3 regions of the Kosakonia sp. SMBL-WEM22 genome follow, and region 1 is predicted to be linked to each of the others. Evidence: predicted binding sites of a transcription regulator. Region 1 holds the regulator's gene; each other region holds the start of a gene.

Region 1 (3,282 bases):
GTTGCTGGCGACAAAATCACCTACCTGGTGAAAGAGCAGAAGATGCAGGCATTCAGCGACAAAGGTAAGCGCGTGACAACCGTACTGGTACCGTCGCAGCTGCAGGACAAGAGCAATAAATCCGCCCCGGCCCCGGCGCAAAAGAAGAGTAACTAATCCGTTATGGCAACATTAACTGCAAAGAATCTCGCCAAGGCTTACAAAGGCCGTCGCGTGGTCGAAGACGTCAGTCTGACCGTTAACTCCGGTGAAATCGTCGGCTTGCTTGGCCCTAACGGCGCAGGGAAAACCACCACCTTCTATATGGTGGTTGGCATTGTCGCGCGCGATGCAGGCAACATCATTATTGATGATGAAGATATCAGCCTGCTGCCGCTGCATGCGCGCGCGCGCCGCGGTATCGGCTATCTGCCGCAAGAAGCCTCCATCTTCCGACGCCTCAGCGTCTACGACAACCTGATGGCGGTGCTGCAGATTCGTGACGATCTCACTGCGGAACAGCGTGAAGATCGCGCCAATGAGCTGATGGAAGAGTTCCATATTGATCACCTGCGCGACAGCATGGGCCAGGCGCTCTCCGGCGGTGAACGCCGTCGCGTCGAGATTGCCCGCGCGCTGGCGGCCAACCCGAAATTTATCCTGCTCGATGAACCCTTTGCCGGCGTTGACCCGATCTCGGTTATCGACATCAAACGCATTATTGAACATCTGCGCGACAGCGGGCTTGGGGTGCTGATTACCGATCACAACGTGCGCGAAACGCTGGCTGTTTGTGAGCGCGCCTATATTGTCAGCCAGGGGCATCTCATCGCCCACGGCACGCCGCAGCAAATCCTTGAAGACGAACACGTTAAGCGCGTATATCTTGGGGAAGACTTCAGACTCTGATAGGGTAAGGTTCATTGACATTTTTTGTCGGAGAGTGCTGTTCTGAATATGAAGCAAGGTTTGCAACTACGGCTTAGCCAACAGCTAGCCATGACGCCACAACTGCAACAGGCCATTCGTCTTTTGCAGTTGTCCACGTTGGAACTTCAGCAGGAACTTCAGCAGGCGCTGGAGAGCAACCCACTGTTGGAACAAACCGATCTTCACGAAGAAGTGGATAGCGAACAGGTTCAGGAAAAAGATGGCCTGGACACTGCGGATGCACTCGAACAGAAAGAGATGCCCGATGAACTGCCGCTGGATGCCAGCTGGGATGAGATCTACACCGCTGGCACCCCGTCAGGCAGCAGTAATGATTACATTGATGATGAACTGCCGATCTACCAGGGCGAAACTACCCAGTCGCTACAGGATTACCTGATGTGGCAGGTTGAGCTGACCCCCTTCTCCGATACGGATCGCGCCATTGCGACGTCGATCGTTGATGCCGTCGACGAAACTGGCTATCTCACCGTGACGCTTGCGGAGATCCTCGAGAGCATGGGGAATGACGAGATTGGCATGGATGAGGTCGAAGCGGTGCTAAAGCGCGTTCAGCGTTTCGATCCTGTTGGCGTTGCAGCGCGGGACCTGCGCGACTGCCTGCTGGTTCAACTCTCCCAGTTCGCGAAAGCGACGCCGTGGTGCGAAGAGGCCCGGCTTATCATCTGCGATCATCTCGATCTGCTGGCCAATCATGACTTTCGCTCGTTGATGCGCGTCACGCGCCTAAAAGAGGATGTGCTTAAAGAGGCGGTCAATCTGATCCAGTCTCTCGATCCGCGTCCTGGCCAGTCGATCCAGACCAGCGAGCCGGAGTATGTGATCCCCGATGTACTGGTGCGCAAACACAATGGGCGCTGGGTAGTGGAACTCAACGCCGACAGCATTCCACGCCTTAAGATCAACCAGCAGTATGCAGCGATGGGCAGCGGCGGACGCAACGACGCCGACACGCAGTTCATTCGCAGTAATTTGCAGGAAGCGAAGTGGTTGATCAAAAGTCTGGAGAGCCGCAACGACACGCTGCTGCGCGTCAGCCGCTGCATCGTCGAGCAGCAGCAGGCTTTCTTTGAGCAGGGCGAAGAATTTATGAAACCGATGGTGCTGGCAGATATCGCCCAGGCCGTCGAGATGCACGAGTCCACTATCTCTCGTGTTACCACCCAGAAGTACCTGCACAGTCCTCGCGGCATTTTTGAACTGAAGTATTTCTTCTCCAGCCATGTTAATACCGAAGGCGGCGGCGAAGCTTCCTCCACGGCCATTCGCGCACTGGTTAAGAAGTTAATCGCCGCGGAAAACCCTGCAAAACCACTGAGCGACAGTAAGCTGACGACCCTGCTCTCCGATCAGGGGATCATGGTCGCGCGGCGAACCGTTGCGAAGTATCGAGAATCTTTATCCATTCCGCCGTCTAACCAGCGTAAACAGCTGGTGTGACCCAACCGATAAGGAAGACACTATGCAGCTAAACATCACCGGACAAAACGTTGAGATTACCGATGCCCTGCGCGAGTTTGTAAACAGCAAATTTGCCAAGCTGGAGCACTATTTCGACAGGATTAACCAGGTTTATGTTGTGTTGAAAGTGGAAAAGGTGACGCACATTTCAGATGCCACGCTGCATGTGAATGGAGGCGAACTGCATGCCAGTGCGGAAGGACAAGATATGTATGCTGCTATTGACGGTTTAATTGATAAACTGGCGCGGCAGCTCACGAAGCATAAAGATAAACTGAAACAACACTAATTGTCCGGGCGTCTGTCTGGCGCGTTGCACCCGACCGCAACCCGGTTGGGTGCTGGCTCCGGCGTCGCTTAGGTGAAATTATGATGAATAACGATTCGGCTCTTCAACTGAGCACAGTGCTTAACCAGGAATGTACCCGTAGCGGCGTACACTGCCAGAGCAAAAAACGCGCGCTGGAAATTATCAGCGAGCTGGCGGCGAAACAGCTAGGTCTGCCGCCACAGGTGGTCTTCGAGGCAGTTCTTACGCGTGAAAAAATGGGCAGCACCGGCATTGGAAACGGTATCGCCATTCCCCACGGTAAGCTCGAGGAAGATACACTCCGCGCCGTCGGCGTGTTTGTGCAACTCGAAACGCCGATTGCCTTCGACGCTATCGATAACCAACCCGTTGATCTGCTCTTTGCGCTGCTGGTGCCGGCAGATCAAACTAAAACGCACCTGCACACGCTTTCGCTGGTGGCCAAGCGGCTGGCGGATAAAACCATTTGTCGACGTCTGCGCGGCGCGCAGAGTGATGAAGAGCTCTATGCGATCATCACCCAGACAGAAGGCGAGCGCGGCGATGCGTAACCGGATAAGACTCTACTTGTCAGTCGTTCT
Region 2 (3,282 bases), 1.8 Mb from region 1:
GTCACGCCCCACAGACCGGCCAGACCGCACACCAGACCCACGATCAGCGCGCCGCCGACACCGACATAACCGCACGCCGGGGTGATACCAACCAGGCCAGCAATCGCACCGGAGCAGGCACCGAGCAGCGACGGCTTACCGCGCATTGCCCACTCGCCAAAGACCCAGGAGAGGATTGCGGCAGCAGTAGCAACCACAGTGTTCACAAAGGCCAGCGCGGCAATTTCGTTGGCGCTGCTCGCCGAACCGGCGTTGAAGCCGAACCAGCCAACATAGAGGATCGCGGTACCGATAAAGACCATCGGCAGGTTGTGCGGTTTAAACGCCTCTTTGCCGAAGCCGACGCGTTTGCCAATCAGGTACGCGCCTACGAGGCCTGCAATCGCGGCGTTAATGTGCACCACCGTACCGCCCGCAAAATCAAGCGCGCCGTGGGTTGCCAGCAGACCGCCGCCCCACACCATGTGCGCAATCGGCACATAGGAGAGCGTCATCCACACCACCACAAAGATCAGCACCGCAGAGAAGCGAATACGCTCGGCGAGCGCGCCGACGATAAGCCCCACGGTGATGCAGGCGAAGGAGCCCTGGAAGGCGACATGGATATATTGATAGATGCTGCCCATCACATCGGTGAGGGCGATATTTTTCAGCATCACCCAGTTGAAGCTGCCGAAGAAGCTGTTGCCTTCACTGAAGGCGAGCGAATAGCCGTAGACCACCCAGAGAATGCAGACCAGCGCGAAGGTGACCGCCACCTGGGTCAGCATTGAGAGCACGTTTTTGCCCCGGATCAGGCCACCGTAAAAGAGCGCGATGCCCGGAATGGACATAAACAGCACCAGCGCGGTGCAAATCATCATAAAACCGTTATCTGCTTTATCCGCAACGGCCGGCGCGGCAAGTGCCAGGCCCGGCAGCAAAGCCAGCGAGGCAAGGGTAGCTTTTACTGTTTTCATTCTCATTTTTCCGATCCCTATCACTGTGTGTCAGCTATTACAGCGCCGCTTCGTCGGCTTCGCCGGTACGAATACGGATCACGCGTTCGAGTTCGGCAACAAATATTTTGCCGTCGCCAATTTTTCCGGTGTAGGCCGCTTTGCTGATGATATCGATCACCTCATCAAGCTGATCGTCGGCGATCGCCACGTCGATTTTTACTTTTGGCAGGAAGTTGACGCTGTACTCCGCACCGCGGTAAAGCTCGGCATGCCCCTTCTGACGGCCAAACCCTTTTACTTCCGTCACGGTCAGCCCCTGAATACCAATCGAAGAGAGCGCTTCACGCACATCTTCAAGTTTGAATGGCTTAATCACCACGGTTACCAGCTTCATAGATTCCCCTCACTCGACATTCGCAAATGGACGCAGCCAACATGAGGAAGTTATTGCAAGGGGTGTGCCAGAAATGTGAAGGCGCGCGTTTTCGCGTAAGAAATAGACAAAGCCAGAGGCAGTGATGGGCAGCGCAAGCGCACAGGCAGGACAAGCGTGACGGGAAAAAGAAAAACGCACCATGAGAGTGCATGGTGCGTTACATTTTTGCACCACCAGGCGCAGGCGCGCCCCGGGTGCTTAATTTTGGTGCATCAGGCGCTGAGGGACTCTTCCCGCGCGCTCGCCGCCAGCTCTTCACCAGCTAACTGCAGCTGATACATCTGATAGTAGCGCCCTTTCGCTGCCAGCAACTGCTGATGCGTACCGCGCTCAACCGCCTGGCCGCGGTGCAGCACCAGAATGGTTTCCGCTTCGACAATGGTCGATAAGCGGTGGGCGATCACCACCAGCGTAGTCTTCTCGCGGATCGCCGCCAGTGCCTGCTGGATCGCCTGCTCGGTGCCGGAGTCGATATTTGCCGTCGCTTCATCCAGGATCAGGATCTGCGGAGCATCTACCAGCACGCGCGCCAGCGCCAGCAGCTGTTTCTGCCCGACGGAGAGATTATTCCCCTGCTCGCCGAGGCGGGTGTAGATCCCTTCGCTCATGGTGCGTGCCAGATCGGCAAGCTGGACGATCTCCAGCGCCTGCCAGACGCGCTCTTCGCTGATATCCCGTCCAAGGGTGACGTTGGCGAAGAAGCTGTCGGCCAGCACCACCGGGTCCTGCTGCACCATCGCGACGCCTTTTCGCAGCGCGCTGTGACCGAGGGTGGAGAGCGGGCGACCGTCGAGGCGGATCTCCCCTTGGGTTAACGGGTAGTAGCCCATCAGTAGACTGGCGAGGGTGCTTTTACCGCTGCCGGTATGACCGACCAGCGCGACAAAGCTGCGCGGCTCCACATGCAGGGAGATATCCTGCAATACCAACTGATCTTCGCGGTAGGCGAAGGAGAGGTTTTCAATGTCGATCGCTCCGCTGTGCAGCGGCGTCTCGTCGTCGCCGTAGTTCTGCCGTGGCCGGTCCATCAGTTCGAAGACGCGCTCACCGGCGACCACCGCCTGTTGCAGCATCGACTGCTGCGTCGTCAGCTCGATCAGCGGCTCGTTAAGTCGGCCAAGGTAGCTGATAAAGGCGTACAGCACCCCAACCTCCACCGTGCCGACGGTCGAGAAGCCAAACAGCATCAACAACCCACAGAGCACCAGCGCCGAAAAGAGGCTTAGCAGCGGGCGCAGCAGGAAGCCATCGAGACGCAGGGTTTGCATCCGCGCAAGGTAGTGCGAGCGGCTGGCGTCGCTCATGCGCTCACCGAAGCGCGCTTGCTGGCGAAACTGCTGGATCACGCTCATGCCGTTGATGATTTCGTTAAAGCCGTCATTAATATCGGCAAGGTAAGCGCGCATACGCCGCACAATTGGCGTGCTGAAACGCTGATAGATCAACATCACGATAATCACCGCCGGGAAAATGCCCATCGCCACCAGCGCCATGCGCCAGTCGAGGCTGAACATCGCCACCAGCATTGCGCCAATCAGCGCTGCGCTGCGCAGCACGGTGGCGACCACCGTGACGTAGAGATCGCGGATCACTTCGGTGTCGTTGGTCACGCGCGAAATAATCTGCCCTACCGGCTGCGTGTCGAAAGCGCTGAGCGGCTGGCGCAGCGCGGCATCCATCACATCGGTACGCAGCTGTTGCACCACGCCGACCGCCGCCTGGTTAAAGAGCAACGCCTGGGCGTAGTGCAGCCCCGCCGCCAGCAGTTGCAGACCAACATAGGCCGCTGCCAGCCCGGCGATAAGCCCGAGCGGCAGGTAGCTTTTCGCCACCATATTATCGATAAAGTAGCTGATCAGCGCCGGGCCGGAGACCTCGGCAATCGCCGCTACCCACAGCATCAGC
Region 3 (3,282 bases), 550 kb from region 1:
TCGATGACCAGTGTCACTTCGTTATCGGTAAATCCCTGGCCTGCATGCAGACTTTCGCGCATCAGGTCGATATTGAGGGAGAAGTAGCTCAGCAGTTCCGGCAGCGGGGTGCCAAAGAGTTTGCGCGAGCTTTGCGCCAGCAGCTGTTGTGCTGCGGGGTTGGCGTAATGTACCGCCAGGTCGTCATCAACCAGCAGGATGCTGTTGATCAAAGAGTTGAGGATCTGCCCAGCATCGGGCAGCGCGCCGCTTGCCATGTAGCAGTCTCCCGGAGATATGCACCAATTTTGTGCAGTATAGCGTTATAGAAAGAAAAAGCGCGTGAGATCAGGTTGTTGTCGGCGAAAAAAGCCCATCGTGTGATGGGCCAAAGTTTCCACGGCAACTAAAAATTCTCTGGCCTTTTTCTCGCCATCAGCTGGCTGTGACGAGAAATCGGCCGAGTATTAATGACGTAATTAAACGCTGTAATAGAGTTCAAACTCTACCGGGTGCGGCGTCATGCGAACACGGTCGTTCTCTTCCATACGCAGCGCGATATAAGCATCGATAGCGTCGTCGGTGAATACGCCGCCGGCAGTCAGGAACTCGCGGTCAGCATCCAGCGCGTTAAGCGCTTCTTCCAGGGAGCCTGCAACCTGCGGGATCTCTTTCGCCTCTTCCGGCGGCAGATCGTACAGGTTTTTGTCCATTGCTTCGCCCGGGTGGATTTTGTTCTTAATACCATCCAGACCCGCCATCAGCAGCGCGGCGAAGCACAGGTACGGGTTTGCAGCCGGGTCCGGGAAGCGCACTTCAATACGACGCGCTTTCGGAGAAGCAACAACCGGAATACGGATTGATGCGGAACGGTTACGCGCAGAGTAAGCCAGCATAACCGGTGCTTCGTAACCCGGGACCAGACGCTTGTAGGAGTTGGTGGTCGGGTTAGAGAGGGCGTTGATCGCTTTAGCGTGTTTGATTACGCCGCCGATGTAGTACAGCGCCATTTCAGACAGGCCCGCGTATTTGTCGCCAGAGAACAGGTTGGTACCGTTCTTGGAGAGGGACATGTGGCAGTGCATACCGGAACCGTTATCACCGAACATCGGTTTCGGCATAAAGGTCGCGGTTTTACCGAAGCGGTGCGCAACGTTATGTACCACATATTTGTAAATCTGAATTTCGTCCGCTTTTTTGGTCATGGTGTTGAAGCGGGTTGCCACTTCGTTCTGACCCGCAGTCGCCACTTCGTGGTGATGCGCTTCAACCACCAGGCCCATCTCTTCCATCACCAGACACATGGTGGAGCGCAGATCCTGAGAGGAGTCTACCGGCGGAACCGGGAAGTAACCGCCTTTCACAGCCGGACGGTGACCTTTGTTACCACCTTCATATTTGGTGGTGGTGTTCCATGCGCCTTCGATATCGTCGATAGCAACGCTGGAACCGGAAATGGAGCTGCCGAAACGTACGTCGTCAAACAGGAAGAACTCCGGCTCTGGCCCGAACAGCACGGTGTCTGCCAAACCGGTGGAGCGCAGGTACTCTTCAGCGCGTTTGGCGATGGAGCGCGGATCGCGATCGTAGCCCTGCATGGTGCCTGGCTCGAGGATATCGCAGCGAATAATCAGCGTAGACTCTTCGTAGAACGGGTCAATGACAGCGGTAGTGGCGTCCGGCATCAGCACCATGTCGGATTCGTTGATGCCTTTCCAGCCGCCAATCGAAGAACCATCAAACATTTTGCCTTCTTCGAAGAAGTCAGCGTTGACCTGATGGGCTGGGATCGTGACGTGCTGTTCTTTACCTTTGGTATCTGTGAAGCGCAGATCGACAAACTTCACTTCGTGCTCATTCAGCATCGTCAAAACGTGTTCAGCGGACATACTTAAACTCTCCCGGGATTGTCATTGTCGTCGTGGTAACGAAGTCTTCTAATAACTACGTAAATCTGGCGTAGTTGCCGTACAATGGATAAGCGAAATCTATGCCAACTTTTAAATCCTCCTAAAAAGGCGTTATCATGCTCGGCATAGTGCAAAAGGGCTGCACCATGATGGTTACCTTGCACCAATATAGTGCTTTTATGGAAACATAGAGCACCATATTGGTGCAATTTTCGTTATTTGCCCCTTTTAACGCTCCGTGAAAGCGATCACAAAGCAACTCTGCAATACTTGTTTGCAGGGTATGTTTGTGATCCTGTTTAGTCCTTCGATTAATACGTGTACAATAACGCGCTATTTCTAATGCCTGAGGCAAAGTTGTGATCGAAAATCTGCGTAACATCGCCATCATTGCTCACGTTGACCATGGTAAAACGACCCTGGTTGACAAGCTGCTGCAGCAATCCGGTACGTTCGACGAACGTGCTGAAACTCAAGAGCGTGTGATGGACTCCAACGATTTGGAGAAAGAGCGTGGGATTACCATCCTCGCTAAAAACACCGCTATCAAATGGAATGATTATCGTATCAACATCGTTGATACCCCAGGGCACGCCGACTTCGGTGGTGAAGTTGAGCGTGTAATGTCCATGGTCGATTCCGTGCTGCTGGTGGTTGACGCATTTGACGGCCCGATGCCGCAAACGCGCTTCGTGACCAAAAAAGCATTTGCCCATGGTCTGAAACCTATTGTGGTAATCAACAAAGTTGACCGTCCTGGCGCGCGTCCGGACTGGGTTGTTGATCAGGTCTTCGACCTGTTCGTTAACCTCGACGCGACCGACGAGCAGCTGGACTTCCCGATCGTTTACGCTTCTGCGCTGAACGGTATCGCGGGTCTGGACCACGAAAACATGGCTGAAGACATGACCCCGCTGTACCAGGCGATTGTTGAACATGTACCGGCACCGAATGTCGATCTCGACGGCACGCTGCAGATGCAGGTTTCCCAGCTCGATTACAACAACTACGTTGGCGTAATCGGCATCGGCCGTATCAAGCGCGGTAAAGTGAAGCCGAACCAGCAGGTCACTATCATCGATAGCGAAGGCAAAACCCGTAACGGTAAAGTGGGCAAAGTGCTGACTCACCTGGGCCTGGAGCGTATTGAGAGCGACATCGCGGAAGCGGGCGACATCATTGCGATTACCGGTCTGGGCGAGCTGAACATCTCCGACACCATCTGCGATCCGCAGAATGTCGAAGCGCTGCCGGCGCTCTCCGTTGATGAGCCGACCGTAACCATGTTCTTCAACGTCAACACCTCTCCGTTCTGTGGCAAAGAGGGTAAATATGTTACCTCTCGTCAGATCCTTGACCGCCTGAACAAAGAGCTGGTGCACAACGTTGCGCT

The links. The regulator sigma-54, encoded in region 1, starts transcription at its own class of promoters, with help from an activator protein. The targets are predictions, from matches to a motif close to GTTGGCACANNTTTCGCTNT.
Region 2: glnK (P-II family nitrogen regulator) is a predicted target of sigma-54. The motif match lies at 1,388-1,407, and genes of this name have one in related genera.
Region 3: glnA (glutamate--ammonia ligase) is a predicted target of sigma-54. The motif match lies at 1,958-1,977, and genes of this name have one in related genera.

Annotation. Positions count from the first base shown of each region.
Region 1 is NZ_CP051488.1:4,420,400-4,423,681, forward strand. Features, by position in the region: gene lptA (lipopolysaccharide ABC transporter substrate-binding protein LptA) at 1-156, shown strand, start outside; gene lptB (LPS export ABC transporter ATP-binding protein) at 163-888, shown strand; gene rpoN (RNA polymerase factor sigma-54) at 937-2,370, shown strand; gene hpf (ribosome hibernation promoting factor) at 2,393-2,680, shown strand; gene ptsN (PTS IIA-like nitrogen regulatory protein PtsN) at 2,761-3,252, shown strand.
Region 2 is NZ_CP051488.1:1,218,672-1,221,953, reverse strand. Features, by position in the region: gene amtB (ammonium transporter AmtB) at 1-965, opposite strand, end outside; gene glnK (P-II family nitrogen regulator) at 997-1,335, opposite strand; gene HF650_RS05760 (SmdB family multidrug efflux ABC transporter permease/ATP-binding protein) at 1,590-3,282, opposite strand, start outside.
Region 3 is NZ_CP051488.1:4,965,811-4,969,092, reverse strand. Features, by position in the region: gene glnL (nitrogen regulation protein NR(II)) at 1-257, opposite strand, end outside; gene glnA (glutamate--ammonia ligase) at 459-1,868, opposite strand; gene typA (ribosome-dependent GTPase TypA) at 2,249-3,282, shown strand, end outside.